DNA from 2 places in the Pseudogracilibacillus amylolyticus genome. Region 2 is predicted to be linked to the other one. Evidence: a T-box and tRNA genes for the amino acid it is inferred to sense, from the RefSeq annotation. Region 2 holds a T-box; the other holds one or more tRNA genes.

Region 1 (25,460 bases), on a different contig from region 2:
CAGCGGTAGCCGCATTAAGCTTTGGATTTTTTTCAATTATGACGATTGTATGTACCCTTACCGATGCTGGTATATGCCCATAATAATGGCCAAAAGACTGTCTCCATTCAGATGACAGTCTTTTTTATTTCTTAGAAAATTGTATAGCTGTGGAATAGGTTTCGTTGTGGGAATAGCCACGTCCGGCTCCAGCGCTAAAGTGTTAGTGTGCTTCCCTCACCACACGACACGATAAAGAAGACTTGCCGATTGGCTTTAGACAGAGGCTTAGTCGCCCTTATGCCCTTGGGCGAAAGTCAACATCGACTTCCCGCCTTAAGGAAGGTCGACTAAAAGGCTTTGCGCCTAACGTCGGCACACTCCTATGAAGATCGTGCTTCCTTTATCTCCTACGGTTTTAGTCCAGCACACCGCCGCTAAACGGGCTTTACGCCTTTGTGCTTTAATACGATTAATTTTCATCAAATTGTATAAACCGAAATAAATCGCCATATATTATTTGGTCTGAATACTCCAACTCTTGATTAACCTTTTCTTTTATAGGACTACATGGAGTTTCCTTTTCCCTTCCTTCCCCTTCAACCGCAATAATATCGCCAGTCTCCCTATCATAACAAGTGTTGTTCGTGTATATATAGTCCTCACTAATAAAATTGCCATTTCGCTGGACAATAAACCCTTTACGATCATCGTGAAAAAGATCATTCCCAAAATAAATGTCATGAGATGTATCCATTCCTAGCAGATGAAGAATTGTAGGTTTAAGATCAATTTGGCCAGCTATTTTTGACATAACCTCTCCTTTTCCATACCCCGGGATATGAATATACAAAGGAACACGTTGTAATTGTAAATAATCATAAGGCGTTATTTCTTCTTTATCGAGATAACTTGCCATCGCCTTATTATGATTGGCACTAATACCATCATGATCACCCATAATGACAATTATCGAATTGTCGTATAATCCCGCAGCCTTTAATTGTATGAAAAATTGTTCGATTGCCTCATCTGTATATCTTACTGTTGGAAAATAATTATTTAACGTATTTGAATTGGAATCATACGGTTCAAGTGAACGATCTCCCTCATCCAACTCAAATGGAAAATGATTTGTAATGGTAATCAACTTTGCATAAAATGGCTGATTCAACTCCCTTAAATAAGGAATCGTCTGGACGAAAAACTCTTTGTCATTTAAACCCCAACCAATTTCGTTGTCTTCTGTTACTTCATAAAAATCTTTATCATAAAATTGTTCGATAAGGAAACTATCATACATTTGATTACGATTCCAAAAAGTGTTTGTATTAGCATGAAAAACAAACGATTCATAGTCTTCACTTTTTAGAATTTCTGGCATCGCATGATAATCGTTTTGGGCATGAGTAAAAAATACCGCACCGCCTGATAATGGATATAAAGAGTTTTCGGTTATAAACTCGGAATCGGAAGTTTTTCCTTGGGATGTCTGATGATAAAAATTCTCAAAATAAAACGTGTCTTCATGATTGATCAAGCTATTTAAAAATGGTGTAATTTCTTCACCATGTAATTGATTATTAATCACAAATGTCTGAACAGATTCAGCTGAGATGAAAATGACATTTCTCCCTTTACCAACACCGAAAAGTTCAGATTTTTTATCACTTCTAACTTCATCATTAATATATTTTCTTATCGTTAAAAGATCATTATCATCTGCTAGTACTCGCTGAGATCTCATTTTAGATTGGACGAAAACATCATAAATATGAAAATAAAATATCCCGATGTTTTTAACTAAATATTCTCGATCAAATCCCCTTGATAATAATTGTGGACGCTCCAGTTCAGCAAGAAAAAAGTTGCCTGATAACAGTAACAAGAATATTACTAGAGCGAAAGATTTTGTTCGTTTGCTATTTGCTTTAATATCATTAACATCAACTTTCTTACATAAAAACCAAATGATGAAAACATCGAAGAACAGTAATATATCGTATATTTTAATTAGTGTTATAATACTGGTTGTTAAATCCAAGAAGTTACTTGTTTGAAATAGTTGGGGAATAGTTAGGAAATCAGTAAATGATCTGTAAAATAAGAGATTGACGTAAATGATAATTGTACCGATTAAAGCACTGTATTTAATAAAAGCCAGACGCCTCTCTGGACGTTCAATCCAAATACTTAACCCAAAGAAAATGATAGTTGCAATAAATGGGTTAATAAAAATAATAAACTCTTGCAATGAATTATCTATTTCAATTTGGAATAAAAAACGGTATACAATATATGTCTTTAACCCAAATATAAAACTTGCAAGGAGAAAAAGTGGTAATTTCCTCCGCCTAGTATCCATGACTAAGCCTCCTAAGTAACTAAATAGTAGTATTTTTCTTACCCTTTTTTTAAAAATTTAAACCTTATTATGTACGTAAATCTGAAATTTCCTTTTTTAAAATGACTATTGCGTTTTGATAAGTCATTACATCAATTAACTTTACTTCATATAAATCCTTTAGTTCTGCCTGCATTAATTCGAGATCACCAATTCTGTCTCCTGTATAAATAAATACCCCAAATTTCTTTAATAAATTTCGAACGTCTAAAACTGTCTTCATATCTTCACCACGCTTTTGTAAAGAATAAGTCAAATTCTTCATCATATAATGGTACAAAAGAATTTTTAAAGGATGTTGGACATGCATAAATATATTATTTATTCTTGTTTTATCATATCATCTATTTGTCTGTTTTTTATACTAAAAAGTAATTTAACGGTAACAACAATGAAATATTTCCCACCGGATGACAATGTATTTTTCGACAATGCCGAAACAAACATTAATTTGGTAAAAAATACGGATGAAATTGAATGGTCTGTCGAATCAACAAGTAGCGATGTCGCCTATTTACGGCAAGATGTTTCATTGCTCTATGAAAATGGAAAATTTAAAGGTGTTTTAAATAAATGGCGCCAAAATGTTGATCACCTTGATTTAAGTAAACGCTTTTATCAGGCAAACAGCAGCCTCCTAAAAGCAATATCATTTCACCATGGAGAAATTCATGATCCAAACGATCAGATTTCCAGTATTCAAAAAATGACAAGTAATCAATTGTATTTTATTAATGATAGTAATACTATTTATTCATTTCACGAACCAAGTAATGCTAATGAAAAAAAATGGGAAAGAGATCTCAACAAAATGACGAATCAACAATTAGAAAGTCACTGGAACAAACTAATTAATCAATTAGATATTGCAATAAATGACTATGACCGTATTCCGTTAACAGAACTCGCACAATATGAAAATAAGCCCTTACCTGGACGTACAGAGGCCGAAACTAAAAAAATTATCGGACAACTTTGGGAAGGGTTATATAAAAATTATATCCTATTATTAAAGGAAGAAGAAAATCTACAAGATAAACATTATATGCCATTAATTTTATTGGCAAAGAATAACGATCACCTATTGGTTATATTTGAATTGAATAATAAAAACCAAAAACTTATTCAAAAGATTGCTTAAAGAGGATGTTTAAAAAGTCCGGTAAAAATGACACTGCGAATTTCTTCGTTGGCTTGTTTCTCCGCTACTCATGTATCTAAATGCATACATTCCGCTGCTCGAAACTGCGCCGCCTCGAACTTCTTGGTCCTTTTTATCCTCCTTTTTGAACACGCACTTAAATGTTATATATGCACTTGTAAACCGTAGAAGGCTAAATAAATTGCGATAAGGGAATAAAGCACGACGGAAACAAGTTGCACAAAAATGTTCTTTTTATTAGGGACATAGGTTATGGATGCGGCAAGAAAGCCCATAATTAATCCACCAACGTGTGCGCCCATATCTATTTGCGGAACTAAAAACCCAAATACAAGATTAATGGCTAAAATGAGAATTAAATTTTTCCCCATTGTTTGAAAGAATAATTGTTTGTAAATGATACCAAAAAATAATAATGCACCGAACAAACCAAATAACGCACCAGAAGCTCCGGCAGCTACATGGACATTAAAAGCAAAACTAGTCAATCCACCACCGATACCGGCTAAAAAATAAATGATAACAAATCGTGCCGTACCGAAAATTCTTTCGACTGCTGTTCCTAAATAATATAAAGCAAGCATATTCATAAACAGATGTAGTGCACCAATATGCAAAAACATTGAAGAAACTATCCTCCACCATTCTCCTTCGACAATGGCAGGATTATACTTTGCTCCACTCTGAATTAACGTATCGATGTTTAAACTGCCTCCATTTAATTCAAGCATTAAAAACATAAATATGTTCAATGCTATAAAAATATAAGTAAAATGTGGCTTACCAAATGTGAACACGTTCTCATATTGCTGTTTCTTTTCGTGTAACAAATTGCTCATTTTAATTTTGTATAATGCCACTTCTTTCTCTTGGTCGTTTAAAGAAGGAAGTTCAGGTTCATTTTGAGCTTGTGAATTAATTTGATTTAAAAGACGAGTTTTTTCTTTTATAAAATTATCTTCTGTTAAATAGAAAACCTTCATTTTTAATGGCTTTTTCTCTTTTAACTGCATCGGTTTTTTTAATAACTCCCAATCATCGACGGGTTCATGGGAAGTTATATAAACATTATAAATTTCAATATTTTTTCCAACAAAAAAACGCTTCATCGCTTTGACGCGTTGAAAAACGGATGCAATGTCTGTTTTTAAATGGTTTTTCCAATCAAATCCTTTATGTATAAAACGAATTACTTTAGATACATTGCGTTCATACTTTTCGAGCCAAAGTTCATCTGTTTGAGGATTCATATGCAATATTTCATATTTATCTGTCGTAATGAGATCATATGCTAAACGGTACATATTATATTGCTCTGTGATATACATAAGACACCTCCTGTACCCATCATATCAAAATTCGCATCGTTATATGCAAAAACACATTCATTTATTTTCTGATTTTAGAGGATGTTCAAAAACTCCGGTAAAAATGACGCTGCGTTAGGGGAACTTCGACTAAATACCGACACGTCCTGTGTCGAACGTCGAAGTCACCACATCCTGTGGAAGCTCGTTGGCTTGCTTCTCCGCTCCTTGAAAAAGGAAAGCACTTTTTCTGCGTGCTAGCGCGTTTGCTCATGTATCTAAATGCATACATTCCGCTGCTCGAAACTACGCCGCCTTGAACTTTCGACGCACAGGACGTGCTAGTGTCGGCGTTGCCACAGGACGTGGCGACTTTAGCCGACTTGGTCCTTTTTATCCTCCATTTTGAACACGCATTTTTAAAATTCCATTTTCCGTAACCATAAACTTAATTGGAATATCATGTGGCTCAGAAAATTCAAAAGATGTTAATTGGATATTACTAACTAGTGATAAAGTATTCTGTGTGAAATCAACTAGGAAACGATCGTAAAACCCTCCGCCAAACCCTATTCGATAACCTGAACGATTAAATACGATGCCTGGGACAACTAATAAATCAATACTATGTTTGGATATCTGTTTCGTTTTATCAACACGAGGCTCCAAAATGCCTCCATATCCAATTTCTACGTCCTTTTTCTGCTTGATATAGTAAAATTCCATTTCTTTCGTATTGTGAAAACTTTTCGGAATACAAATGATTTTATTCTCTTTCCACGCCTGCCTAATGATAGGTTCAGTGTTCCATTCAAAAGCTGTTGACCAAGTAATTCCAATAATATTTGCTTCTTTCCATAGTTTAGATGTATATAAATGGTTATATAGTTTGAGTTCTATTGCTAATTTTTCATCCTGATCTAAGTGAGCTAATTGTTCCATCATATCGTTGCGGATTCGTTTTTTATTCACTTGTACAAACACCTCTTATCTTATTGTACCTCATCTGTCTTTGGAAATCGCTTGAAGGGACTATAAGGAAGACATATATAAATAAAAAACTCCTATCCATTAATATGGTAAGAGTTTCTAAACTTTAAATTATTTCGTTTCACGATGCAATGTATGTTTTCTTAAACGTGGGCAGTATTTCATTAATTCGATACGCTCTGTATTATTACGATTATTTTTTGTAGTAATATAGTTTCTATCTCCTGTTTCTGTACAAGCAAGTGTTATATTTACACGCATTTCTATCCCTCCAAATTCAATAAGTCAAAAAGTCAATAATATAATTTACCCTTAATAATGATAACAGATACATTTTTTTCACGCAAATTTTTAATCTATTTATTTTTTCTTAGCCAAAATAGTAATTTTCATAGTATAATGTTAAAGTAGATTGCAAGGAGGTATAAAAAATGGTTTATTTACTTGTATCAGTCGTCGTAATAGCATTAGTATTATTCGCAAGTTCTTTTTTCATGTCTGATAAATTTAAGGAGCTAGAAGATCAACTTGAACAATTTTCAATTACTACGATGCAGGATACATATCAAATGAAGAAGAAACTTAAAGTTCTTGAAGAGGAATTATTGACTGGGAATAATTATCAATCAACAACTAATGAAATTCCCGAGTCGTTACAAGATAAGCCTTTGTTGATACAAAAAATATATCACCTTCACCAACAAGGCTATTCTCCAGAAGATATTTCAGAACAAACAGATTTAACAAGTCATGACGTTCAAACTATTCTTAGGTCCAATATTTAGATAGTAAGGAGAATAATAATCATAATGAGATTACCAATACGCTTTTTTTCAATTGGGTTATTTACTGCAGGTATTCTATCTTTAGGTTTTTATTTTTTGACTGACAGTTCAAAAGAATCGATTGAAAATGTTGCAGTTGAAGATATGATAGCGCAAGTGGAAGAAAATGGATATCGAGTCATTACGGAAGACGAATTTATTTCATTTTCCATGTACGTTGATACTATGAAGGAAGAGGAAGCCCAAACTGCTTCAGCTAAAACGGATAAAGAGAAAGAGAAAGAGAAAGAGAAAGAAGAACAAAAGTCAAAAGAAGAAGAAAAAGACACGAAAAAGAAAGACGACAAGGAAAAAGAAAAGGATACAAAGAAGAAAGAGAAAAAAGAAGATAAAACTGATAAAGTGACAAAAACTAAATTTACTATTAAAAAAGGTGATGTAACACAAGATATTGCCGATACGTTAGTAGATAAAAAAATCCTTAGTAAGGGTGAGCGTGACAAATTTATTAAATATCTAGAAGATAATGATTATAGTCCATATATTCAACTTGGAACATTTGAAGTAACAAGTGAAATGAGTATAAAAGAACTTGCGGAAACAGTTACTACTTATCCGGGGGATTAAAACAGGCAGGAGATTATTCTCTTGCCTGTTCTTTTTTTAGCAGGTAAGAAAGTATAAAACTTTCTTTCTGCTCACTGGCCAAAAGCTCGGGCGTCCTGGGACTGGGACTGCGCTTACTCGTCCCATCGAAGGACATTTGCTCTTTTGTTCGTCCCACCGTAAAGATTTGTCTCAGACGCCAGTACTAGCACGTCAATCACTCGTAAGTGCAACTCATACTCTCGCCAAGAAGGCCGACTAAGAACAGGCTCTCTGCCTAACCGTCGGCATACCCCTGGTGATAAGGGTATGTTTTCTTTAACGATAAGCCAAGTTTTCTAATAAATAAAATAAAAAGGTCTAAACTGGTTTATCCCTGTTTAGACCATAAAATTGTTATTTATTCTTCGTCAGCTTCATCTTTTTCTGAAGCACGTTTCTCTTTTAATTCAAAATAAGTATCTAATAGTCCTCTTCCAATTTTGTGGTTAATTTGATTTCCAGTATTTTTACCTAATTGAGGAACGATAACTGCAAACGCAACCTCGGGATCATCATAAGGAGCATAACCAACCAACGATAAGTTTTCCACGTCCGCCGCTTTATAGCTAGTTCCATCATCCCGTTTTAGGTACACTTCATTTTCCGCAGTTCCCGTTTTTCCTGCGGCACGGTAACTCGTACCTGCCCAATTAGAATATCCAGTTCCACCGGATTCATTAAATGCTTTCCAAAAACCAGTTTGTACTCGTTCAATATAACTTGGGTTTATGTCTATTTTATTTAATACTTTCGGATGAATTACTTGATCAACGGAGCCTAACTCATTTTCATTGGAAGGATTTCTTATTTCCTTGACAAAATGGGGTTGAACTCGGTTGCCGTCATTTGCAATGGTCGAAACATACTGTCCAAGTTGCAATGTTGTATACGTATCATATTGGCCAATTCCATTATCCATTAGATTACCAGCCCTAGGATCAGTTCCTACGAAACCAGTTGATTCAAAAGGGAAGTCTATTCCTGTGCTAATACCCAAACCGAACTGGTTAAAGTAATTTCTCAATTTCTGTAACCCTTCCGTAGCACTTGCATTTGTACTAGTATTATTTGGGTATGGATGTCTGAAATCTCCTCCCAAACGAAGTGCAATATAGAACATATATACGTTTGAAGATCGTTTGAGTGCACTTAGATCATCTACTGCACCTAGTCGTGCATATGAAGCTTTTCTTGGTGTTCCAGAAATCTGAATTGGACTATCGATAAATACATCACCCGGGTTAATTACCCCTGATTGTAAACCTGCAAGTACGGTTGCACCTTTTACAGTAGAACCAGGACGATGTGCATCATATAATACTTTATGTGGTGTACTTTTATATTCTCCTGTTTCACGGTCATAGTGCTGACCACTTAAAGCTAAAATTTCTCCCGTTTTCGGGTTCATTACGACAGCTAATGCATCTTCTAACCAGTAATTTCCCCTACTTTTGGCAGCCTTTAATTCTTTTAAAACAATCTCATCTACTAACTCTTGATATTCCATATCAAGTGAAAGAACTAAGTCTTTTCCTCTTTCTCCAGGGACAACAATATCAGAACCAATTATGTCTCCATTTTTTGTTGTTGTATATTGAACTTGTTCTTTTCTACCTCGAAGGACATCTTCATATTGTTCTTCAAGACCACTTTTACCTACTCTGTCATTTCGGTTGTAACCCCTCGTTAAATAATAATCCTCTTTTTCAGCAGGTATTCCCTGTTCTTGTGAAGTTATTGAGCCAATAATTGACTTTAGGGTGTCACCATAAACATATTTTCGTTCCCAATCTGTAGATGCGTTAATTCCTGGAAGCTCACTTAAATTTTCTGCAATTTCCGCATATTCCTGAACGGATATATCCTTATTTTTGATTACTTCTGGAGTAAGGGCGTACGCCTTATCTAATTCACGTTTAATTGCAATCACTTGTAATTGTTCATCCGTAAAATTAGCGATTTCCTCATCAGTAATTCTTTCGAGCATAAGGTCATACTGTTCAATATCATCCAATTCTTCTATTTCCTTATCAGTTAATCGTTCAACTGCTTTATCTGTATTCTTTAAATACCAATACTCTTTTTTATTACGTTCAGTAATTTTTTTAAGAACTTTGTCATCAACAACAAGAAAATTTGTTAGTTCTTCTGCTAATTCAAGTTTATCTTCAGCCTGCACTCTTTTCGGAGGGGTATACGTAATTGAATAAAGCGGCTTGTTATCCACTATTATTTTTCCATTACGGTCAAAAATTTTCCCTCTTGGAACAGGAGATCTCGATATATCCTTAATTGTCCGATCGATTTCTTCTTGAAAACTTTCCCCTTGTAAAATTTGTACTACCCCAAGCTGCACAACAAGTACAGAGAATAGGATAAATACGACAAAAAATATTATATTTATACGTAAGGGAATTCGTGACACATTCTTTTTCTTATTTACCATTAGCAATTCCCCCTTGTAATTTTAATCTCACCCAAATAATTATAGCATATCTTGGCGAATATTTAATCATTACGAGGAAATTATTTTGCTTATTTCTGATAAGTTAAATGAACTTTATTCATAAAGAAAAATATTAATAAGTAGCTATTACTAAATATCCCTAAAAGAATCGGTATGATATTCGGGTTATTATAAATAGACATTGAAATTATAAAAATAAGAATTGAAAAAACACGTCCCATATTGACAAATATTTCAAGTGCAACAACATATTCAATTCTCAACTCTTTCGCGTACTTGCTTGTACCAATTACATCGTATGCCATGGAATTAAATGGGACATTAATAATCGGATATCCAATCCCGATAATAATTGCGTAAATGATTAAATGTACATATGTTAAATCAAATAAAATAATATATACTGAAAAACTGATGATTAAACTGCCAATGAAAATGGCTTTTTTTCGCATACTGGGATTTACCATTTTTGTAACGAGCAAATAAAAGATAAACGACAAGGCACTTAAAACTAGATTAAACATACCCAATGCAAATTCACTTTTTGTTACTAGAAATACCCAAATCGTAACAACAAAAACGAAAAGACCTTCCCGCATACCTTGAAATATATTGGATTTAATAACATTATTCCAGTTCTTATTTTCCCGCATTTCTTTAATAACCGTTAAAAGTCCATATTTCCCTTCCGCTTTTCTTCTTTTTATAAAGAAGCTGCAAATAACAGCAAGGATAAATAAACCAAATGAAATTGAAAAAATCGTCATGTACCCAATATTCGTCTTTAATTTTGAAATGATAAATCCGGCTACTACTGGTCCTATCATGCCACCTAACGATTCAAGACCTCCCATAAATCCATTAAAAAAATCCCTTGTTTCAGGTTCGGTTATTTCAAAGGTTAAAACATTAAATGCTAGCCAGTAAAATCCATATCCTACCCCTAAGAGACAGCCAAGTAAAAAGTTATAGGTAGATGCATGATCACCAATGATTAATACAGTAAGAAAAAATATAGATAAAAATGTTACTCCTAAGCGAAGAACTATAATACGGTCAATTTTCTTCGCTAATTTACCTGCAATTATAAAAGTAATTGGCTGAAAGATAAAAATAGCTAAATTGTAATTAGCAATCGTAAGAAAATCATTCGTTTGTCTCCATAAAAAAACATTTACAAAAGTATTAGATAAAAATATTCCTAATGAATATAAGCCGCCAATTACTAATAACAAAATGAGATCTCTGTTCATTTCATCCTTATCTAAAAAATGCGTAGTTAGCTTCCACATATATCAAAGCGCTCCTTTAGTAATTATAGTGTGAACAACTAAAGAGCGAGATATGTAATAAATTTAAATAAAAAAGACCAAAGGAAAATTTCCTTTGGCCTTCTGTTAAATTTATTTTGCGTCGTTATAATTTTTTGTTACTTCATCCCAGTTCACTTTGTCCCAGAATGCTTTTGCATATTCTGGACGTCTGTTTTGATATTTTAAGTAATATGCATGCTCCCAAACATCCAGACCTAAAATTGGTGTTTTACCTTCCATTAATGGTGAGTCTTGGTTAGGTGTGCTTGTTACTTCAAGCTCGCTATTATTAACAACTAACCAAGCCCAGCCTGAACCAAAACGTGTAGCAGCAGCTTTTTCAAATTCTTCTTTAAAGTTATCAAAGCTACCAAATTTATCATTTATTTTATCCGCTAGCTCGCCACTTGGCTCACCGCCACCCGAAGGAGATAGAATTTTCCAGAATAGGCTGTGGTTCGCATGACCCCCACCATTATTTCGTACAGCAGTACGGATATTTTCTGGCACCGCATTTAAATCACTAATAAGGTCTTCAACTGATTTACTTTGTAAATCACTGTTTCCTTCTAAAGCGTTATTTAGGTTTGTTACGTAAGTGTTATGATGCTTCGTGTGGTGAATATTCATCGTCTCTTTATCAATCGTAGGTTCTAGTGCATCATAAGCATAAGGAAGTTCTGGTAATTCAAATTTTGACATATGTAATCCTCTCCTTTAATTTTATATTCTTTATATGTAAAGGGTATCAAAGCTTTGTAAAAGGTGCAAATCTTTAGCTTTGTCATAAATAAAAATGAAATAAAAAAACAAGCTATAATCGTATGCTTGTTTCTTATATGGCTCGAGACGGAATCGAACCGCCGACACAAGGATTTTCAGTCCTTTGCTCTACCGACTGAGCTATCGAGCCTTATAATATGTATTTAAATATATAATGGAGGAGGAAGAGGGATTCGAACCCCCGCGGGCTTTAACACCCCTGTCGGTTTTCAAGACCGATCCCTTCAGCCAGACTTGGGTATTCCTCCGAGTGATTTAAGTGGACCCTGCAGGACTCGAACCTGCGACCGATCGGTTATGAGCCGATAGCTCTAACCAACTGAGCTAAGGGTCCTTAAGTAGCGGCGGAGGGGATCGAACCCACGACCTCACGGGTATGAACCGTACGCTCTCGCCAGCTGAGCTACGCCGCCATATGGCTCCACAGGTAGGATTCGAACCTACGACCGATCGGTTAACAGCCGATTGCTCTACCACTGAGCTACTGTGGAATAAGATTAATATAAAGGTTAATATTTATTTTAATTGATAAGCTTAGTGGTCTCGTCGTGCTGTCGCACTCCTCGCAGGCCTATATCCATGTTAATTCAAAAAAATATGATTAGTTGGATCCGGCTTACTCTACCACTTTAGCTACTGTGGAATTAAAATACGATAATTGTTTAATGCTGTTCGTGCATTTTTATGCGTCCATTGGCTATTATAATAGATAAATTATCAGTTTGTCCAATAAAACAATAAAATCTTTTTACTGTCTGAAAAGAAGTGCCAAAAACAAACGACAAGATATAATATACCATGCACATTATATCTTGTCAACACTTTTTTTGAAAAAGTTTTTCTAACCATTTAAAACTTCTTCTGCAATATTTACAGCATGATCCCCTATTCTTTCTAAATTACTTATAATATCGACAAATACGATACCGGCAGAACCAGTACATTGTCCTTCATTCATTCGAATTATATGTCTTTTACGAAAACTTCTTTCCATTTTATCAATTTGATCTTCTTTTTGAACAACTGCTAATGCTTCTTCTCTATCCATTAATTCAAGAGATTTTACAGCTTGATTTACCGTGGAAATTGTTAAATCAAACATTTCATGAAGATCTTCATGTGCATGTTCAGTTAAGTTTATTTTATTTGTTATTTTATATTGGATCAGTTCTAGAATATTCTCAAAGTGATCTCCAATTCGTTCAATATCACGAACAGTATCCATTAATGCAGTATGTTTGGCACTGTCTGCCTCTGATAACGTCCTGCTTGAAATATTAACTAAATAATTCGTTATTTCCCTGTCAAGATTATTCAAAGCACCTTCAATTTGCATTGCCATCTCAGAATGTTTTTCTTGTTGTGTCATGACATATAAGCTTGTTTCTTCTAGACCTTTCACACTGTATTCACCCATACGAATGATCTCAGATTTAGCCTGATCTAGTGCCACAGTAGGAGATTGTTCGACAAAAATTGGATCTAAGTGCTTTGGTTTGTATTCTATCGTCACATCTTCCCCCGGGATTAGCTTTGTAACAATCCATGCTAAAGCACCAATAAAAGGGAATTGGATCATCGTGTTTGCAATGTTAAAACTTCCGTGAGCAAAGGCTATCGTCATTTCTGGATTTAGGTTAAATGTATTTTGTAAGAACGTTACATAACTTACAAAGAATCCTAAAAATATCATAAATATTACTGCTCCGATAATATTAAACGTAACATGGGTAAAAGCAGCTCTTCTTGCAGCAACGGAAGTACCTATAGATGCTAATACTGCCGTTATTGTAGTCCCAATATTGTCACCAAAAAGAACTGGTATTGCTGCATGTAAAGTAATTGCACCTTCAGAAAATAATCCTTGCAAAATTCCGACTGTCGCACTGGAACTTTGAACAATAAGTGTAAAGACTGTCCCAATTACTACTCCTAAGATCGGATTATCACTCATATTGACCGTTAATTCATGAAACGCTTCTAAAGACCGTAAAGGCTTCATTCCATTACTCATTAATTCCAAACCGAAAAACAATGCACCAAACCCAAAAATAGCTTGTCCAATTACATTTACTTTTTGACTTTTAAAGAAAAATATCATAAAACAACCAATTGCAATAATTGGTAATGCATATTCTCCAATATCTAAACCAATAATGAAAGCAGTAACGGTAGTACCGATATTAGCTCCCATAATGACACCGATTGCTTGGCGTAATGTCATAAAACCGGCATTTACTAATGCAACCGTTAATACCGTTGTTCCTGAACTACTTTGGATAAGCATGGTAACAAGCATTCCAGCAAGTACACCGAGAAATGGATTACTTGTAAACCGATCCAAAATATCACGTAGTCTGTCACCGGCAAATTTTTGGAGACCATCCCCCATGAATTTAATTCCTAGTAAAAAAATCCCTAAACCACCGATAAATTCAAAAATGATGGATTGTAAGTCGATTGAATCTGTCAATTGTTAATCATCTCCGAGAGGCATATTAATTTTGCATACAGTCCTATTATTATGAAATATTTAAAAGATGTAAAGGATATTTCGGTTATTTAACATTAAATTTACATTTGAGATTTTTTTAAATTTCCTTCACTAAAATTCGAGTTCCATCTACTTCAGTAACTTGCACCTCTGTCCCCTTTTTTATCCATTGGGCGTTGGAAATGGCACTGTAATCTTTACCATCAATATCAATCGTTCCCACTGGTCTTAAATCAGTTAATGTAGTTCCTTTTTTGCCCACTAATTGCACATATTCCTCGTTTAGTGAAGTATAGCCTGCTTCTTTTGTCAACCGATCTTTTAAAGCAATTTTACTCCACATATTTCTTCTTTTAAATACTTTCAAAAATGTGAACGACAACGCGCCTCCAAGAATTACACCTATTACGGCATACAGACCCGCAAAGAAATTCGGAGCTGTGAGAGCAACAGATAATATCATTCCTGCAAGTCCAAGTGTCGCTAACGTGCCGTCATTAATTAATTTTCCATCAATAAAAATTAGTAATAGTCCAACAAAATAAATAATAAGCATAATAACAATGGTAGACGGTTCTGTCAGGAACGTATAAAAATAATATACAGTAAAGATTATTCCTAGTACGGCAAAAATACCTCGCATATTTACGAGAATTTCACCTAGTAAAAATAATGTTCCCAATCCAATAAAAATCAAACCAATCCAATCAGAAGACATAATTGCTTCCATTATAAACTCCTCCCTGCTCAAAAATTTTTAAGGTGGTATATTCTATGTTTACCTTTAAAAAAATTTGCCTTTATACTTGTATTATACTGTTAATTCTCAGTTTGTATAATGATATTCAAAAAGGGACTAACAATAAAACGAGTAAATCTCCTACGATGGATGAACAAAATATTAATAAAGATATGCCTGTTGTGAAAATCAAAGTCGAAGCAGGAGATACTATATTGTCCGTCTCCGAAGAGCTTAATGGTGAAAATTTAAATCAAATCAAAATTGAAGATATATTAGATGATTTCAATTCAGTAAATCCGAATGTTACAACAATTGAATTAACTCCTGGTATGTATTATTATTTCCCGACTTATCCTCATTAAAAAAGGCTGAAGAACTTAGCTTCAGCCTTTAATTTACTATATGAGTGGCATAATAAATAAACGTGTAATAATTGATAAAATACCGATAACTATCGCTGTATTACCTAAAATTTGTGCTTCCCGGTTTCTCGCAATAAATCCTAATATTATTCCTGCACCTGCAAAAAGTATCGGAATAAAAAAGAAGGATATTGCACTTAAAGCAATCGCGATCCAACCATACACATTGTATACTTCTCTGTCTTCATCTCTATCTTGGTCACGATCATCTCCAATTGTATCTTCGGTAAATTCAGCAGACGTTTCTTCTTTAAAAATATGCTCGTCCACTGGATCTTGTTCCTTTGATGGTTCGTTTAAGTTTTGATTTTCCACAAGGCTTACCCCCTTTTTCTTAAGGTAGGTATAGTTTATGGATTATAGACTATTTCATTTATGTTATTTATTGCAAATTAGCCCATGATTTTTTGAAGCAAGGTTTCATCAAAGGATCCATCCTTGATCATTTCAATTTCAAATTTATATGGAGGTCGTTTGTTTTTCTTATCTTCACCGACATAAGGCGTTTCTAAAATTTTAGGTATTTTTTCGAATTCTTCGTGAAAAATAACATAGTGAAGTGCTTTAAACCCAATATGTCCAAAACCGATATTTTCATGGCGATCTTTCCCAGCACCACGCTCATTTTTGCTATCGTTCACATGGACAACTTTAATTCTATCTATACCAACGATTTTATCAAAATCTTTTAAGACATCATCAAACCCATCAGCGACATGATACCCTGCATCATGTACGTGACAAGTATCAAAGCAGACACTTAATTTTTCATTATGTGTTACGCCATCAATTATTTTCGCTAGTTCATCAAAACTTCTTCCAATTTCAGTTCCCTTACCCGCCATCGTCTCAAGTGCAATTTGTACGGTTTGGTCTTTCGTAATGACCTCATTTAAACCTTCAATTATTTTTTTAATCCCTTCATCAGCACCTGCTCCGACATGCGCACCAGGATGTAATACAATTTGTTTTGCTCCAATGGCTTCTGTACGTTCAATCTCGCTTTGTAAAAAAGAGACCCCTAATTCAAAAGTTGCTGGCTTAATTGTATTAGCAATATTTATAATATACGGGGCATGTACAACAATATCACTTATTCCATTTTCTTTCATATGTTCAATCCCGGCATCGATATTTAATTCTTCAATTGGTTTTCTTCTCGTATTTTGTGGTGCACCAGTATAAATCATTAAAGTGTTTGCTCCATAAGAAGTTGCTTCTTCACTTGAACCTAATAACATTTTTTTCCCACTCATAGATACATGTGACCCTAACTTAACCATTATTCCACCCCATTATTTTCTATTATTGTTACGATTTTCTCTCTTTAGGCGACTTTTAATTCTTTCCTGCTGTTTCTTCATTTTTTTCTTATAACCTGGTTTTACTTTAGTTGGTTTTTTAACTCGTTTCCATGCTTCTTGATCTAATTTAGTCGCGACATTTTTTCGTAATTCCCGTTTATTAAATCTTTTCGCATCTACCCATTCCCCATTTTTAATTTCGGTAAATACAAAATGAATGCCTTTTTTCTCTAATTGCTCAATTAGAGCAGTGTCTTCTTCTCTGAAAAAACTTATTGCTGTACCGGCTAGACCAGCCCTAGCCGTTCTTCCTACACGATGGATATAAAACTCTATCTCTTTAGGAAGTTCAACATTAATGACATGGCTAGCTCCTTTTATATCGATACCTCTTGAAGCTAAATCTGTGGCCACTATATATTGATAACGAAGGTCTAAAATTGCTTTGACCATTCTTTTTCGTTCACGACTTGTTAGTCCTCCGTGTAAAACACCTACGTTTAAACCTTTCTCCGCCAATTGATTCCCAAGGTCATCGGCTGATTCTTTACTATTTGTAAAAAGAATGGCTACATACGGTTGGATGATTTCTGTTATATCCATTATTTTTTGAACAACATCTTGATGCTTTATTTCAATGAGTCGATGTTCCATTTGTTCTGGTGCTAGTCCATTTTTAATTTTAATATGGACAGGTTGTGCAAGATATTTAGTTAAAAACGGTTTTAACTGTTTTGGGATAGTTGCTGAAAACACAAGGATTTGTACCTCTTTTTTACTACGTACCAACAACTCATCTATTATATCAATAAAACGAAAGTCTAACATTAAATCAGCTTCATCAATGACAAAAGAAGTTGCTGAATAAATGGAGAGTACTCCTTCATTAACCATATCCAAAATTCGCCCCGGGGTACCAACAACAATATGAGGTTTTTTTTCTAATTGTTTTATCATTCGTTGGCGGTCTGCCCCTCCAACGATTAGACGAGTGGTCCAATTTTGTTCTTTTTGTGCTAATTTCGTAATTGTCTTTATTTCTTCAAAAATTTGCATCGATAATTCACGTGTTGGTGCAGTGATAACAAGTTGAACCTCTTCTTTAGACTCATCAATTTGATTTAATAACGGTAATAAGTAAGCATGTGTTTTCCCTGATCCTGTTTGCGATTCACCAATAATACTTTTACCTTGTAAAATAGAAGGGATTGATTGAATTTGAATATTTGTAGGCTTTTTAAAATATAATTTATCCACTACTTGTAACATTGTTTTATTTAGTCCTAATTGTTCGAAAGTTTCATTCATTATTTATTGGACTCCTTTCAATTACACAAATTGAAATGGATCTGTATCAATTTTTGATTCCAAAACTTGTATATTTGAGAACTTATTCATCAAATATTTTTTCATCGCTTTTTTCATAATTTGTTCAATATAATGCCCAGGATCAATGATAGCAAGACCTAACTCTTTAGCTTCTTGTGCGAGGTGAAAGGTTACATCTCCTGTAATCAACGCATCTGCACCCATTCTTTTAGCTTGATAAATATATTTTTCACCACTACCACCAATTATAGCAACTTTTTTAATTGGTTGATCCAAATCACCTGTTACACGAAGATCATTTACTTGATATGCTTTTTTTACTTTGTTACATAGGGACTGCAAAGACATCGGCTCTTCAAATGAACCGATTCTTCCAAGACCAAATGAATCTCCAGCAAGTTCTAAAGGATATAGATCATAAGCAACTTCTTCATAAGGGTGTGCCTTTTTCATTGCGTTTATAACCTGATTCAAATTAGATTCTTTTACTACTGTTTCAATTTTAAATTCTTCTACCTTTTCTAATTCATTTTTCTTTCCAATATAAGGGTTTGTCCCTTCCAATGGCTTAAAAGTACCCTGGCCTTCCGATTGAAACGTACAGTGGCTATATGCACCAATATGACCAGCTCCTGCATTTCCGAGAGCCTCACGTACTATTTCGGCATGTGTGACAGGTACAAACACAACTAGTTTTAAGATATTTTCTGATTGTTTATCAACTAATGGTTCGGTTGAAACAAGGTCTAACGCTTCACATAACAAATCATTTACCCCGCCATTTGCTATATCAAGGTTTGTATGTGCAGCATAGACGGTGATATCATGTTTAATAAGTTTTTTTATGATTTTTCCTTTCACTGATTGAAAATCAATATTTTTTAAGGCTTTAAATAGTAGCGGATGATGAGCAATAATCAAATTTGTTTCATTTGCTATTGCTTCGTCGACAACTGATTCTAGGACATCAAGTGTAACTAATATTTTTTTTGTTTTATCCGTGTAAGAACCGACTTGTAGACCAACATTATCCCAATCATATGCTAACTTTTTAGGTGCCCATTCTTCAAGTGCCTTAAAGACATTTCCATGAGTAACATTATTCATGATAAAATCTCCTCCATCCACTTTAATTGGGTTTCATACTGTGCAAGCTTTTCATAATCAATGTTTTTAGCGTTTTTCATCTGATGAATAACCTTTATTAATTTTTGTTTCTCCATTTTCCACTTTTTGAAAAATACAGGTGAATTCTCTTTCATCAAAATAGGACCGAACAATAACTGTTTTTCCATTTCAGTGGGATCCCATTGAGATTGTTCATTTTTGATTTTATCTGCAACAATAATCTCATAAATATGATTATTTTCTTCTAAAATCTCCTCATGCGTTAACGAATAACCAAGTTCTAGTAGCAATTTTCGAATCAGATGTGCAGCGTTGTTTGGCTGTAAAATTAGACGATTCACCGTTGTTAATTTTTCTTTACCAGATTCAATAATTTGCGAAATAAGACTCCCGCCCATACCGGCTACTACCAATTCTTTTACGACGTCGTCATGATTAATTATATCTAGGCCATTTCCCAGACGCACTTCCACTTTATTTGTTAATTGATAAGCTTCTACAGTTTCAAGCGCTCTTTTATATGGTCCTTCTCTAACCTCACCTGCAATAGCACGGGAGGTTTCGTCTTTTAAACATATATAACATGGTAAGTACGCATGATCTGAACCGATATCTGCAAAAAAAGTTCCTTCAGGTAAATAAGAGGCAACCATTTTTAATCTGTTAGATAATTTTATTTCTGTCTTCATATCATTCACCTATATTAAAATTTAGAAAAAACGTATCCAAATTAGTTTATATGGCTATAAATCGAGAAAAGCTTTCTGTTTAAACAGAAAGCTTACCATACTCTAACTATTTTATTTCATTTCACTGAGCCATTCAGCTAAAACATCGGCTTCTTCATTTCCTACTAAACCGCCAGGCATAGCTCCTTGACCATTCATGATAATATTATGAATATCTTCTGCGGATAGACTACTACCTACGGATGTTAAATCTGGTCCAGCTCCACCTGATAGGTCTTGTCCATGACAGCTTGCACAAGAACTTGCAAAGATCTCTTCTGGATCTGTTGCCACTTCTCCCTGTTCTTCAACTGGTTCTCCGCCATTTTCTTCAGCTAGTCGAATATCATCACGTTGATGTACACCAACGTAGAATACGATAATCGATATAAAAATACCTACGATAGCTATAATTCCAAATGGGAGAATATTTCTTTTCATGACGTACTTCCTCCTTATGTAATTGTGTTATGTACTCCAAATAGAAATAAAGACTATCCTTATTCTACTCGAAATTCCTTTTAGTTTAAAGTAATAATACATCCTTTACGTATTTAAGGATTAGAAATTATAAAAAATATGTAAACAATTTCATAATGAAATCATTATGAAATTATTCTAAAAAGTCTTTTAGTTGTTTACTTCTGCTCGGATGTCTTAATTTACGTAATGCTTTTGCTTCGATTTGACGGATTCTTTCTCTCGTTACTCCGAAAACTTTTCCTACCTCTTCCAGAGTTCTAGTTCTGCCATCGTCTAAACCAAAACGCAATCTTAACACATTTTCTTCACGATCAGTTAACGTATCAAGAACATCTTCTAATTGTTCTTTTAACAGTTCGTATGCCGCATGATCTGAAGGTGAAACCGCTTCTTGATCCTCTATGAAATCACCTAGATGAGAATCGTCTTCCTCTCCAATTGGTGTTTCCAATGACACTGGTTCCTGTGCGATTTTTTGGATATCTCGAACTTTGGCTGGTGATAAATCCATTTCTTTCCCAATTTCTTCAGGAGTCGGTTCCCGTCCAAGATCTTGTAACAACTGTCGTTGCACTCGGATTAATTTATTGATCGTTTCCACCATATGAACCGGAATTCTAATTGTTCTTGCCTGATCAGCAATTGCACGAGTAATTGCTTGGCGGATCCACCAAGTTGCGTACGTACTAAATTTAAATCCTTTTTCATGGTCAAATTTTTCGACCGCTTTAATGAGGCCCATATTTCCTTCTTGAATTAAATCAAGAAATAGCATACCTCTTCCCACATATCGTTTTGCAATACTGACAACAAGTCTAAGGTTCGCTTCAGCAAGTGCTCGACTTGCTTCTTCATCCCCTTCTTTGATGCGTTTTGCAAGATTAACTTCTTCCTCAGCAGTCAGAAGATCTACTCTGCCAATTTCCTTCAAATACATCCGAACAGGGTCATTAATTTTTATACCGAGTGGAACACTTAAATCTCGCAAATTTTCTTCATCTGTTAGATCCTCTTTTAATGCTTCCTCATCTTCGGCATCCCCTATTACTTCAACACCTTGTTCCTCTAGGTACTCATAAAATTCATCAATTTGTTCTGGTTCAATTTCAAAGGTGGACAAGCGATCCGCTACTTCCTCATATACAAGAACTCCATTTTTTTTCCCAATTTCTAGTAGCTCTTCTTTCACTTGTTCTAACGTTAAGTCATTTTCCATTGTTTGAGAAGATTTGTTTTCAGACATGAGTCCCCATCCCTCCTTAATAAAATCTTATTTCATATTCTTTAGCTGTTTCTCAATTTCAATAATTTCCAATCCGATTTTCGCGGCTGAAAAAGGGTCTTTCTCTTGCTTTTGCTTTTCTTTTAGTGAACGAAGGTACGTGATGTCAGTAGCCTCCAATTGGATTTGATTTATATAATCATTTACTACTTGTTCTGAAATTGTTTCATTTACAGGTGTAAAAATAATTTCAGTGATTATTTGTTTGAGGTGATCATCTAGCTTATCAATTAACTCACTAACATTCACGTCGTTTTTCTCTTCATAATGCGCATATAAGTGAGTTAAAATCACTTTATGTTCATCTAAATTAAACCCAACTCCAATTTTTTGTTGTACTTTTTCCAATATTGATGAATCCTTTATCATCAAAGCAAGCAATTTTCTTTCAGCATTTACATAAGCTGGTTGCATATTGACTTTATTATAATTATATGGTTTTGTATTAGTATTACTATTACTATTTGAGTTATCCCTATAAAAAGAATTATTTTTCTTTTTATGTTGCTCAATATCATATTGAATAATTTCGCTTGATAAATTAAACTCTTTCGCTATATCATGTACATAATATTCTCGCTCAATTGGGCTTTCAATCGTCGCTAATTGCTTAACAATTTCTTCAATATAAGCTATTCGTTCGCTATCAACTGACAAATTATAATCATTTCTTTTATATTTCATGAAAAATTTGAAATAAGTGTGACTAGGCTCAATTACCTGTTTCGTAAATTGTGCACCACCATGAGTATTTATATACTCATCAGGATCCATTTCATTCTTTACTTCAGCAATCTTGACATCACAGCCAATTCGTCTTAATAAATTCGCTGCTTGATAACTAGCATGTAATCCTGCAGCATCAGCATCATAGCAAATAATGACTGTATCTACATATCTGTGTAATAATTTAGCCTGGTGCTCCGTTAAAGCCGTCCCTAATGTAGCGACAACATTTTTTATCCCTGATTGATATGCTGCAATGACATCCATGTAGCCTTCAAAAAGAATAACTTCATTTTGTTTTCGGATATGATTTTTTGCTAAATGAAAATTATATAGTAACTTACCTTTCTGAAATAAGGCGTGTTCAGGACTATTTAAATATTTAGGACCTTGTTCTTGAAGATTACGTGCACCAAAACCAACGGTACGTCCTAAATGATTGGCGATAGGAAAAATTACCCTGCCACGAAATGGATCGATAAAATTATCATCTCTTGGCGTCAAAAGTCCTGCCTTAATGAGTAATTGATGATGAAAGCCTTTATTCTCTAAAAATTTAACTGTAAAATCACTATTTATTGGGGCATATCCAAGTTGGAATTGTTCAATCGTATTTTCATTCAACCTTCTGTTCTTAAAATAATCTAATCCCTCTTTACCATCCTCAGCATATCGTAGCAGATGATGGTAAAACTTAGATAACCAATCATAAGCGGATAATAATTGTTGATCTTCTTCTGATAAAGATGTTTGCTTTGTATTGGTTTCGGGTAATGTTATACCAGAGCGGTCTGCAAGCAGCTGAATAGCTTCCATAAAGGTTAATGTTTCGATTTCCATAAGGAATGTGATGACATTTCCACCTTTACCACAACCAAAACAATGAAATATCTGTTTTTCTTTTGTTACAGAAAATGATGGCGAATTCTCATTATGAAAAGGACACAATCCAAAGTAATTTCTACCTTGTTTCTTTAATTGAACATACTCTTCAATTACCTCAACTATGTCATTTGCATTACGAATATTCTCTATAAATTTTTCAGGAATCTCTGTAAACATGTCCACCACCAAGATTCATATTTACTTGATATATATAGTTTCTAGATTCTCGTTAAAAAGTCCTGCATCTTTCGACAAACTTTTTAACGAATCGAAAAAAAATTTCCTTCTTTATATATTCCATTATGTAAAAGAAGGAATGTTTAATACTATTTATGCTTATCTTACTATATTCCCATTTTCCCCAACTTCTAAACGTATATCTACAGTACAACATATTATTATAATATAAATATATTAAAATGTCTAATCTGTTAGGCGATTTTCTTTCCGGCACTTTTGTAAGATAATATTTGCAGTTTCCTCAACAGCTTTATTTGATACATCAATAACATCGCAACCAATTTTCTTAACAATTTTTTCAAAAAAATCTAATTCTTCATCAATTCTTTTTAATGTCGCATACGTTGCATGGTCGCCAAGTCCTAAAGCTTTTAATCTCTCTTTGCGAATTTCATTTAATTTGTCCCTACTAATTTTTAAACCGATACATCTTGATTTATCGATTCGAAATAATTCTTCTGGAGGATCGACTTCTGGAACTACAGGTACATTGGCAACTTTAAGTCTTTGGTGTGCCAAGTATTGCGATAATGGTGTTTTAGAAGTACGAGAAACGCCAATAAGGACTATATCCGCCCTGGCAATTCCTCTTGGGTCTCTACCGTCATCATATTTGACCGCAAACTCAATCGCTTCTATTCGTTTAAAATAATCTTTATCAAGCTTATAAACAAGGCCTGGTTCTAGTCGAGGTGCGTTTTTAAATGTCCTCTCCATTGCTTCCATCATTGGCCCCATAAAATCTACAACTTCTATATTGAGTTCTTTTGCTCGGCTATTCATATAATTTCTTAACTCAGGATCAACCAATGTATAGCCGATTATTGCTGTTTTATCTTTTACAATTTCTAACGTTTCGTCAATGGTAACTTTATCTTCAACATATGGGATTCGTTGGATTTTATAATTACCATTTGTAAACTGACTTAATCCAGCTTTAATAACGAGTTCTGCAGTTTCACCTACTGAATCAGATAATACATATACGGATGGGCTATTCATCATTATCCCTCTTTCTAAACTTGTTCATCAAGTATTAATTCTACAAATGCTTTTGTAATATTTGTCTTTGTAATTCGCCCAATAACATGTAAGCCTTCAGGCGTATCTTTAACAACTGGTAAACCATCAATTTGTTTGTCGATTAATTTTTTAGCACTTTCGATAAGCAAATCTTCTGATCTACTTACTGTAATATTGGGCATTCTCGTCATAATGATATGTACAGGAATCGAATTCAAATCTTGATTTCCTATACTCGCACGTAATAAATCTTTACGGGATAAAACACCAGTTAAGCAGCCTGATTCATTTACGACAAATAATGTACCTACATCTCCAAGAAACATTGATGAAATAGCATCATAGACAGAATCATCTTCTTTCACTACAACTGGTACAGACTGAAAATCTTTAACTTTATATTTCTTTACTTTTTCAGTCAGTAATTCCGATCCGGTTTTCCCAGTGAAAAAATAACCGACTCGGGGTCTTGCGTCTAAATAGCCTGCCATCGTTAAAATTGCTAAATCTGGACGTAATGTTGCCCGAGATAAACTTAACCTATCGGCAATTTGCTCCCCAGTAATTGGGCCATTTTCTTTTACAATTTCAATTATTTTTTCTTGGCGCTCTGATAACTCCACTTTATCACCACCCACATGTACATGTGATGCTTCCCTTATGAAATATTATAGTATGAAAGAATTGAAAAGGACAATGTTTAAACTAGGGTCAGATTCCTTGTTTCATGTTATAACCGGAGAGTTTTAAAGGAACCGTTAAAAACTCTCCTTCATACATAAAATAAGTTTTATTACTATTATTTATGCTGCTTCCATTCAATTAGTGTCATATCT
Region 2 (6,340 bases):
TTTATGTCACTTGGAATCGATCGAAAAAAAATTGGTGATATTTTTGTAGCCGATGATCGTTTTCAAATTATTGTTACTGCGGAATTATCCTCTTATATCATGATGAATTTGACACAAATAAAAAATGCTCGTATCGATTTGAAGGAAAAAGATTTTTCTAACTTGATTCGTAAACTGGATCAGTGGAAAACGGCAAGTCAAACTGTTTCCTCTTTACGACTCGATATAATGGTGAAAGAAATTTATCGAATATCAAGAAAAGATGCAGTATCTTACATAAAAGGAAATCGTGTTAAAGTAAATCATACAGATATTGACGATCCATCTGTACAAGTTATTGCAGGTGATTTAATTTCTGTTCGTGGCCATGGAAGAAGTAAAATCGTTGAAATAAATGGACGAACGAGAAAAGATAAAATTAGAGTAACAACTGCAAGATTAAAAACTTGAAATGTATAGAAAAAAGATGTTGAATTTCTAATTATGTACTATAATAGAAAAGAGAAATTGACAGTTTTTTTATGCTACATATTTAGTATTAGTTCTAAAACTAGACAAGCAAAGTATTTTTTTTAAAAATTTAGCAATATTTTTGGAGGTGTTGTTTTGGTACTCTCACCATTAGATATTCACAATAAAGAGTTTACACGCGGATTTCGTGGATATAATGAAGATGAAGTGAATGAATTTTTGGATCAAATTATTAAGGATTATGAAATTACGATAAGAGATAAGAAAGGTTTAGAACAAGAAGTAGAAGACCTAAATGAGAAGCTCAGTCATTTTATGAATATTGAGGAAACGTTAAATAAATCGATCCTCGTTGCCCAAGAAACAGCAGAAGAAGTAAAAGCGAATGCACGTAAAGAGGCTAAATTAATTATTAAAGAGGCTGAAAAAAATGCCGATCGCATTATTAATGAAGCATTGACTAAGTCAAGAAAAATTGCCATGGAAACGGATGAATTACAACGTCAGGCAAAAGTGTTTCGCACTAGACTTAAAATGTTAATCGAAGCACAGCTTGATATGGTGGATAATGAAGATTGGGAAAAGTTTTTGGAAACAGCAGAAGACGAGTCTGAAATCCTTGCAGAATAGCCTTACTTCTTACGTGAGTATAATAGAATAATTGTATGATTACAGTTTGATTGTGCTATAATAAATAGTATCTTAAAAGTACGTGCTCAAAAAGGAGGATAAAAAGGATCAAGAAGAAATTCGCAGTGTCATTTTTACCGGACTTTTTGAACATCCTCTTAACATGTTAACGAAAATTTCATACTTATTTAAATACGATGAAAGAAATAGTATAAAAGAAAACGAACTGTAAAAGCGAATTAGGGATGGTGAAAGCCTAATACAGTTATTCTTTTAGAAAATCATTCTGGAGTAGCCATTTGAAATATAAGTAGAATAGGACGGAAATTCACGTTACGAATATTAAGTGAATGTAAATTTATTAGCAGTTAAGAAAGTATAAATCCTTTCTTGACTCGCTCACTGGCTTAGGGCGCGACGTCCTGGGACTGGGAGTGTGCTTACTGGTTCCGCCGAAAAGCATTTGTCGTGGGCGCCAGTACTAGCACGTCCTTTGCGTCATACGTGCAACTAAGGCATTCAACGTAAAAGGCTTGGCGAATGCCAAGTTTTCTAAGATTTATAAGGGTGGTACCGCGGGTTTCCTCGTCCCTTTAGGGGCTTTGAGGATTTTTTTATATTTAAAATGAACTTAAATTTTGACAACGATCTCTTAAGGAGGATTAATTTAATGGACTATAAAGATACACTACGAATGCCAAAGACAAAATTTCCTATGCGAGGTAATTTGCCAAATAAAGAGCCTATTCGTAGAGAAGAATGGGATAATAATAAAGTCTATGAAAAAGTGCAGGATAGAACAAAAGGAAGACCGTTATTTGTGCTTCATGATGGTCCACCATATGCAAACGGGGATCTTCATATTGGGCATGCGTTAAACCAAATCTTAAAAGACTTTATTGTACGGTATAAATCAATGTCTGGTTTTCACGCGCCATATGTTCCGGGTTGGGATACACATGGATTGCCGATTGAAACAGCATTAACTAAAAATAAAAAAATTGACCGCAAAAAGATGAGCACAGCAGAGTTTCGTCAAAAATGTGCTGAATATGCACTTGACCAAGTAGATCGCCAGCGTGAACAACGGAAACAACTAGGTGCTACAGGTGACTGGGATAATCCATATATTACATTAACGAAAGATTATGAGGCTGCTCAAATTAAAGTATTCGGAGAAATGGCGAAAAAAGGATATATTTATAAAGGATTAAAGCCTGTATATTGGTCACCTTCTTCGGAATCTGCTCTTGCTGAAGCAGAAATTGAGTATAAAGATAAACGTTCTCCATCTATCTATGTAACGTATGAGGTGACAGATGGACTCGGTTTATTAGAAGAAGGAACAAAAATTATTATTTGGACGACAACGCCATGGACAATTCCAGCAAGTTTAGGAATTAGTTTACATCCTGATCTTGAATACGAAGTTGTACATGTAAATAATGAAAAATATGTAGTTGCTCATGACTTACTGGAAGCAATAGCCGAAGAATTAGAATGGGAAAACTATAAGAGTGTGAAAACATTTATGGGGCGCGAGGCGGATAAAGTAATTGCTAAACACCCATTTTATGATCGAGATATTATTGTCATGCTTGGAACACATGTAACTACAGAGGCAGGAACAGGTTGTGTTCATACTGCACCGGGTCATGGGGAAGATGACTTCTACGTATCTCAAAATTATGATGTCGAAGCGTTTTGTCCTGTTGATGATCGAGGTTATTTTACAGATGAAGCTCCTGGATTTGAAGGAATGTTTTATGATGATGCTAATAAAGCAATTACGGAGAAATTGAAAGAAGTAGATGCTTTACTAACATTAAAGTTTATTACACACTCATATCCACATGATTGGCGGACAAAAAAACCAACGATCTTCAGAGCAACATCTCAGTGGTTTGCTTCTATTAAAGATTTTCGTCAAAATATTTTAGATGAGATTAAAGAAGTAGAGTGGCATCCACACTGGGGAGAGACACGACTTTACAATATGGTTCGTGATCGAGAAGATTGGTGTATTTCTAGACAACGTACATGGGGAGTTCCGATTCCTGTATTCTATGGAGAAGATAATACGCCAATTATTACGGATGAAACAATTGAGCATGTTTCTAACCTATTCCGTAAACATGGATCAAATATTTGGTTCGAATGGGATGCAGAAGACTTACTACCTGAAGGATTTACTTCTGAACATAGCCCAAATGGCAAGTTTACGAAAGAAACAGATATTATGGATGTTTGGTTCGATTCAGGCTCCTCACATGAAGCTGTATTAGTAGAGCGTGAAGAACTACAACGTCCGGCTGATATTTATCTAGAAGGAAGCGACCAGTATCGTGGTTGGTTTAACTCCTCACTTTCTACAGCTGTGGCGGTTACAGGAAAAGCACCATATAAAGGAATACTAAGCCATGGGTTTGTTTTAGATGGTGATGGAAGAAAAATGAGTAAATCTTTAGGTAATATCATTCCACCTGCTAAAATTTTGAAACAGCTAGGGGCAGATATTTTAAGATTATGGGTTTCTTCGGTTGACTATCAAGCAGACGTAAGAATTTCACAAGAGATTTTAAAACAGGTGGCTGAAAACTATCGTAAAATCAGAAATACATTTCGTTTTATGTTAGCTAATTTGGCCGATTTTGATCCGAATAAAGATGCTGTAGCTGAAAAAGATTTAGAGGAAGTAGATCGCTATATGTTACATCGTCTACAGACCTTAGTATCCAATGCTAAAAATAATTATGAAAACTTTGATTTTGCTGATGTTTTCCATGATATTCATAATTATATTTCAATTGATCTAAGTGCTTTCTATTTAGACTTTGCTAAAGATATTCTTTATATTGAAGCGGAAAATGATCATAAACGCCGTAGTATTCAAACAGTTTATTATGAGACTTTAGTGTCTATTGTTAAGTTATTGACTCCAATTATTCCTCATACAACAGAAGAAGTATGGGAATATATTAACGGGGTAGATGCCGAGTACGTTCAGCTTACGGATATGCCGGAAGCACGTGAAGTAGAGAGCTTTAATCAAGAAGTTCAAGAAAAATGGGATCACTTCATGAACGTTCGCTCAGATGTGCTAAAATCGCTTGAAGAAGCACGTAACGAGAAAATTATCGGTAAACCATTAGAAGCAAAAATTACGATTGAAGCGAAAGATGATGTAACGAAAAAAGTATTGGAATCTATTCCGAACATTCACCAGTTACTGATCGTATCAGAAGCAGTGATTAATGAATCACATCCTAATGCAAAAGAATACCGCTATGTTCGCATTTACGTCGAAAAACATCCTGGGGAAAAATGTGAACGTTGCTGGATGTTATCTAATACAGTTGGTGAAAACGATAAGCATCCGGAATTATGTACTCGTTGCGCAGATGTAGTTGAAGAACATTACAGTCATTTAGTTAACTGAATCTAAAAGAGATGTTTTAAGTAGAGGGTGGTCATCCATCCTCTACTTTTTTGATATTGTAAATTAGGTTGTTTTAAAGATCAGTCTTTTGTAAACGGGTGATAGAACGAACAAAGAAATTGACTGAATTTACGTTCGTTAAAAAAAGGATTTAAAATACAGCAAAGGAGATTAATATATGATTATTTATGATACGTGCCGTACAAAAATTGGCAATTTACGATTTATTTTTGCAGAAAACGATCAATTAAGACGGATTGTTTTAACGGATAATCACTGGCATACTATCACTGCTAAGCATACGACGAAAAGAAGCCATGAACTTGGAAAACCTGTTTGTCAGTAATTCCAGCAATATTTTCAAGGGAACGTTCGTCAATTCGATATTTCATTTAAACTGAAAGGGACACCCTTTCAAAAACAAGTATGGTATGCTTTGCTACAAATTCCTTATGGGCAGATAAAGACCTATTCCGATGTAGCAGCTTTTATTGAAAGACCAAATGCCATTCGTGCGGTGGGGCGAGCTATTGCTGTTAATCCACTGCCAATTTTAATACCCTGTCATCGTGTCATTGGTAAGAACAAAAAGCTGACGGGGTACGCAGGTGGGGTGGAGATGAAGAAACAGTTGCTGGAAATTGAAGGTAATAACATCTTTGATAAGGCAGCCATTAGCATATTATAGTGGAGAAATCATTATTCTAAAAGATAGAACTATTGATACTACTAACAAACTATGGAGAAGAAAGGCAATAAAACTTACGAAAAAGACCATTCTTTAAAACTTTGGACAGTCCGATATATTTTTCCGTATAATAGATAAATCTCGTGAACAAATCGTATAATAGTGGTATTGTATTAGATATGTTTAGTTTTATTGGTCGATTTCGGAGGGTTGTTTATGATACGGTATTACATATTGGCAATTATTGTAATTTTAGTAGATCAGTGGACAAAATGGATCGTTGATAAAAAAATGGAAGTGTACGAAAGCATTCCTATTATAGAAAATTTCTTTTATCTTACTTCTCACAGGAATAAAGGCGCTGCCTGGGGGATTTTGCAAGGACATATGACTTTTTTCTATATTATCACAGTTGTCGTTATCATTGGAATCATATATTATATGCAAAAACATGCAAAGGATAATCGACTTCTGGCGATCTCATTAAGTCTCTTACTAGGTGGCGCAATAGGTAACTTTATTGATCGGCTTGTTCGTAAAGAAGTAGTTGATTTTTTAGATTTTATTATTATTAATTACGATTTTCCAATTTTTAATGTTGCAGACTCTGCGCTTACTATTGGTGTGATTCTTATTTTAATTGTTACTTTCCTTGATGAAAGAAAAGCTAAGAAAGGAAAACAGCTATCATGACTTTTATCCATCATATCATGGAGGAAGAAGCAGGCACTCGACTTGATAAGCTTTTAACAAACATAAATACGGAATATTCCCGGCAACAAATTCAACAATGGATCAAAGGAAATTATGTGTTCGTTAATAACGAAAAGCAAAAAGCGAATTATAAATGTAAGTATGGAGATATAATTGAATGGAATATTCCGATAGCACAAACAATGGATATCAAAGCAGAGCCAATACCTTTAAATATTTTGTTTGAAGATGAATATTTACTTGTCATTAATAAACCGAAAGGGATGCTTGTACATCCGACACAATCTGTGATGACAAATACGTTGGTAAATGGTTTACTATATCATTGTAAGCATTTGTCTAATCTTAGTGGAGATGACCGTCCGGGAATTGTTCACCGCTTAGATAAGGATACGAGT

Evidence for each region. The T-box of region 2 lies ahead of ileS (isoleucine--tRNA ligase). A T-box ahead of a tRNA ligase gene usually reads a tRNA of that ligase, here a tRNA-Ile.
Region 1: it encodes a tRNA-Ile, which carries the amino acid that the T-box ahead of ileS (isoleucine--tRNA ligase) is inferred to sense. The anticodon was not compared.

The regions. Positions count from the first base shown of each region.
Region 1 is NZ_JBPPZG010000004.1:3,219-28,678, reverse strand. It holds gene ACPYKA_RS00925 (DUF2759 family protein) at 1-83, shown strand, start outside; gene ACPYKA_RS00920 (LTA synthase family protein) at 452-2,344, opposite strand; gene ACPYKA_RS00915 (YqgQ family protein) at 2,412-2,606, opposite strand; gene ACPYKA_RS00910 (hypothetical protein) at 2,688-3,524, shown strand; gene ACPYKA_RS00905 (rhomboid family intramembrane serine protease) at 3,689-4,873, opposite strand; gene ACPYKA_RS00900 (5-formyltetrahydrofolate cyclo-ligase) at 5,246-5,824, opposite strand; gene rpmG (50S ribosomal protein L33) at 5,954-6,103, opposite strand; gene ACPYKA_RS00890 (hypothetical protein) at 6,274-6,627, shown strand; gene ACPYKA_RS00885 (hypothetical protein) at 6,652-7,254, shown strand; gene ACPYKA_RS00880 (peptidoglycan D,D-transpeptidase FtsI family protein) at 7,634-9,721, opposite strand; gene ACPYKA_RS00875 (MFS transporter) at 9,811-11,034, opposite strand; gene ACPYKA_RS00870 (superoxide dismutase) at 11,146-11,757, opposite strand; tRNA gene ACPYKA_RS00865 (tRNA-Phe) at 11,896-11,968, opposite strand; tRNA gene ACPYKA_RS00860 (tRNA-Ser) at 11,994-12,086, opposite strand; tRNA gene ACPYKA_RS00855 (tRNA-Ile) at 12,099-12,172, opposite strand; tRNA gene ACPYKA_RS00850 (tRNA-Met) at 12,178-12,251, opposite strand; tRNA gene ACPYKA_RS00845 (tRNA-Asn) at 12,255-12,329, opposite strand; gene ACPYKA_RS00840 (Na/Pi cotransporter family protein) at 12,680-14,311, opposite strand; gene ACPYKA_RS00835 (NfeD family protein) at 14,430-15,062, opposite strand; gene ACPYKA_RS00830 (hypothetical protein) at 15,107-15,436, shown strand; gene ACPYKA_RS00825 (DUF4190 domain-containing protein) at 15,473-15,811, opposite strand; gene ACPYKA_RS00820 (deoxyribonuclease IV) at 15,889-16,779, opposite strand; gene ACPYKA_RS00815 (DEAD/DEAH box helicase) at 16,792-18,108, opposite strand; gene ACPYKA_RS00810 (Nif3-like dinuclear metal center hexameric protein) at 18,130-19,236, opposite strand; gene ACPYKA_RS00805 (tRNA (adenine(22)-N(1))-methyltransferase) at 19,233-19,946, opposite strand; gene cccA (cytochrome c550) at 20,058-20,426, opposite strand; gene rpoD (RNA polymerase sigma factor RpoD) at 20,599-21,711, opposite strand; gene dnaG (DNA primase) at 21,739-23,538, opposite strand; gene ACPYKA_RS00785 (pyruvate, water dikinase regulatory protein) at 23,785-24,606, opposite strand; gene ccpN (transcriptional regulator CcpN) at 24,618-25,247, opposite strand; gene glyS (glycine--tRNA ligase subunit beta) at 25,424-25,460, opposite strand, start outside.
Region 2 is NZ_JBPPZG010000196.1:519-6,858, reverse strand. It holds gene ACPYKA_RS16945 (YlmH family RNA-binding protein) at 1-450, shown strand, start outside; gene ACPYKA_RS16940 (DivIVA domain-containing protein) at 607-1,101, shown strand; T-box leader at 1,290-1,697, shown strand; gene ileS (isoleucine--tRNA ligase) at 1,772-4,540, shown strand; gene ACPYKA_RS16930 (hypothetical protein) at 4,719-4,886, shown strand; gene ACPYKA_RS16925 (methylated-DNA--[protein]-cysteine S-methyltransferase) at 4,926-5,228, shown strand; gene lspA (signal peptidase II) at 5,445-5,921, shown strand; gene ACPYKA_RS16915 (RluA family pseudouridine synthase) at 5,918-6,340, shown strand, end outside.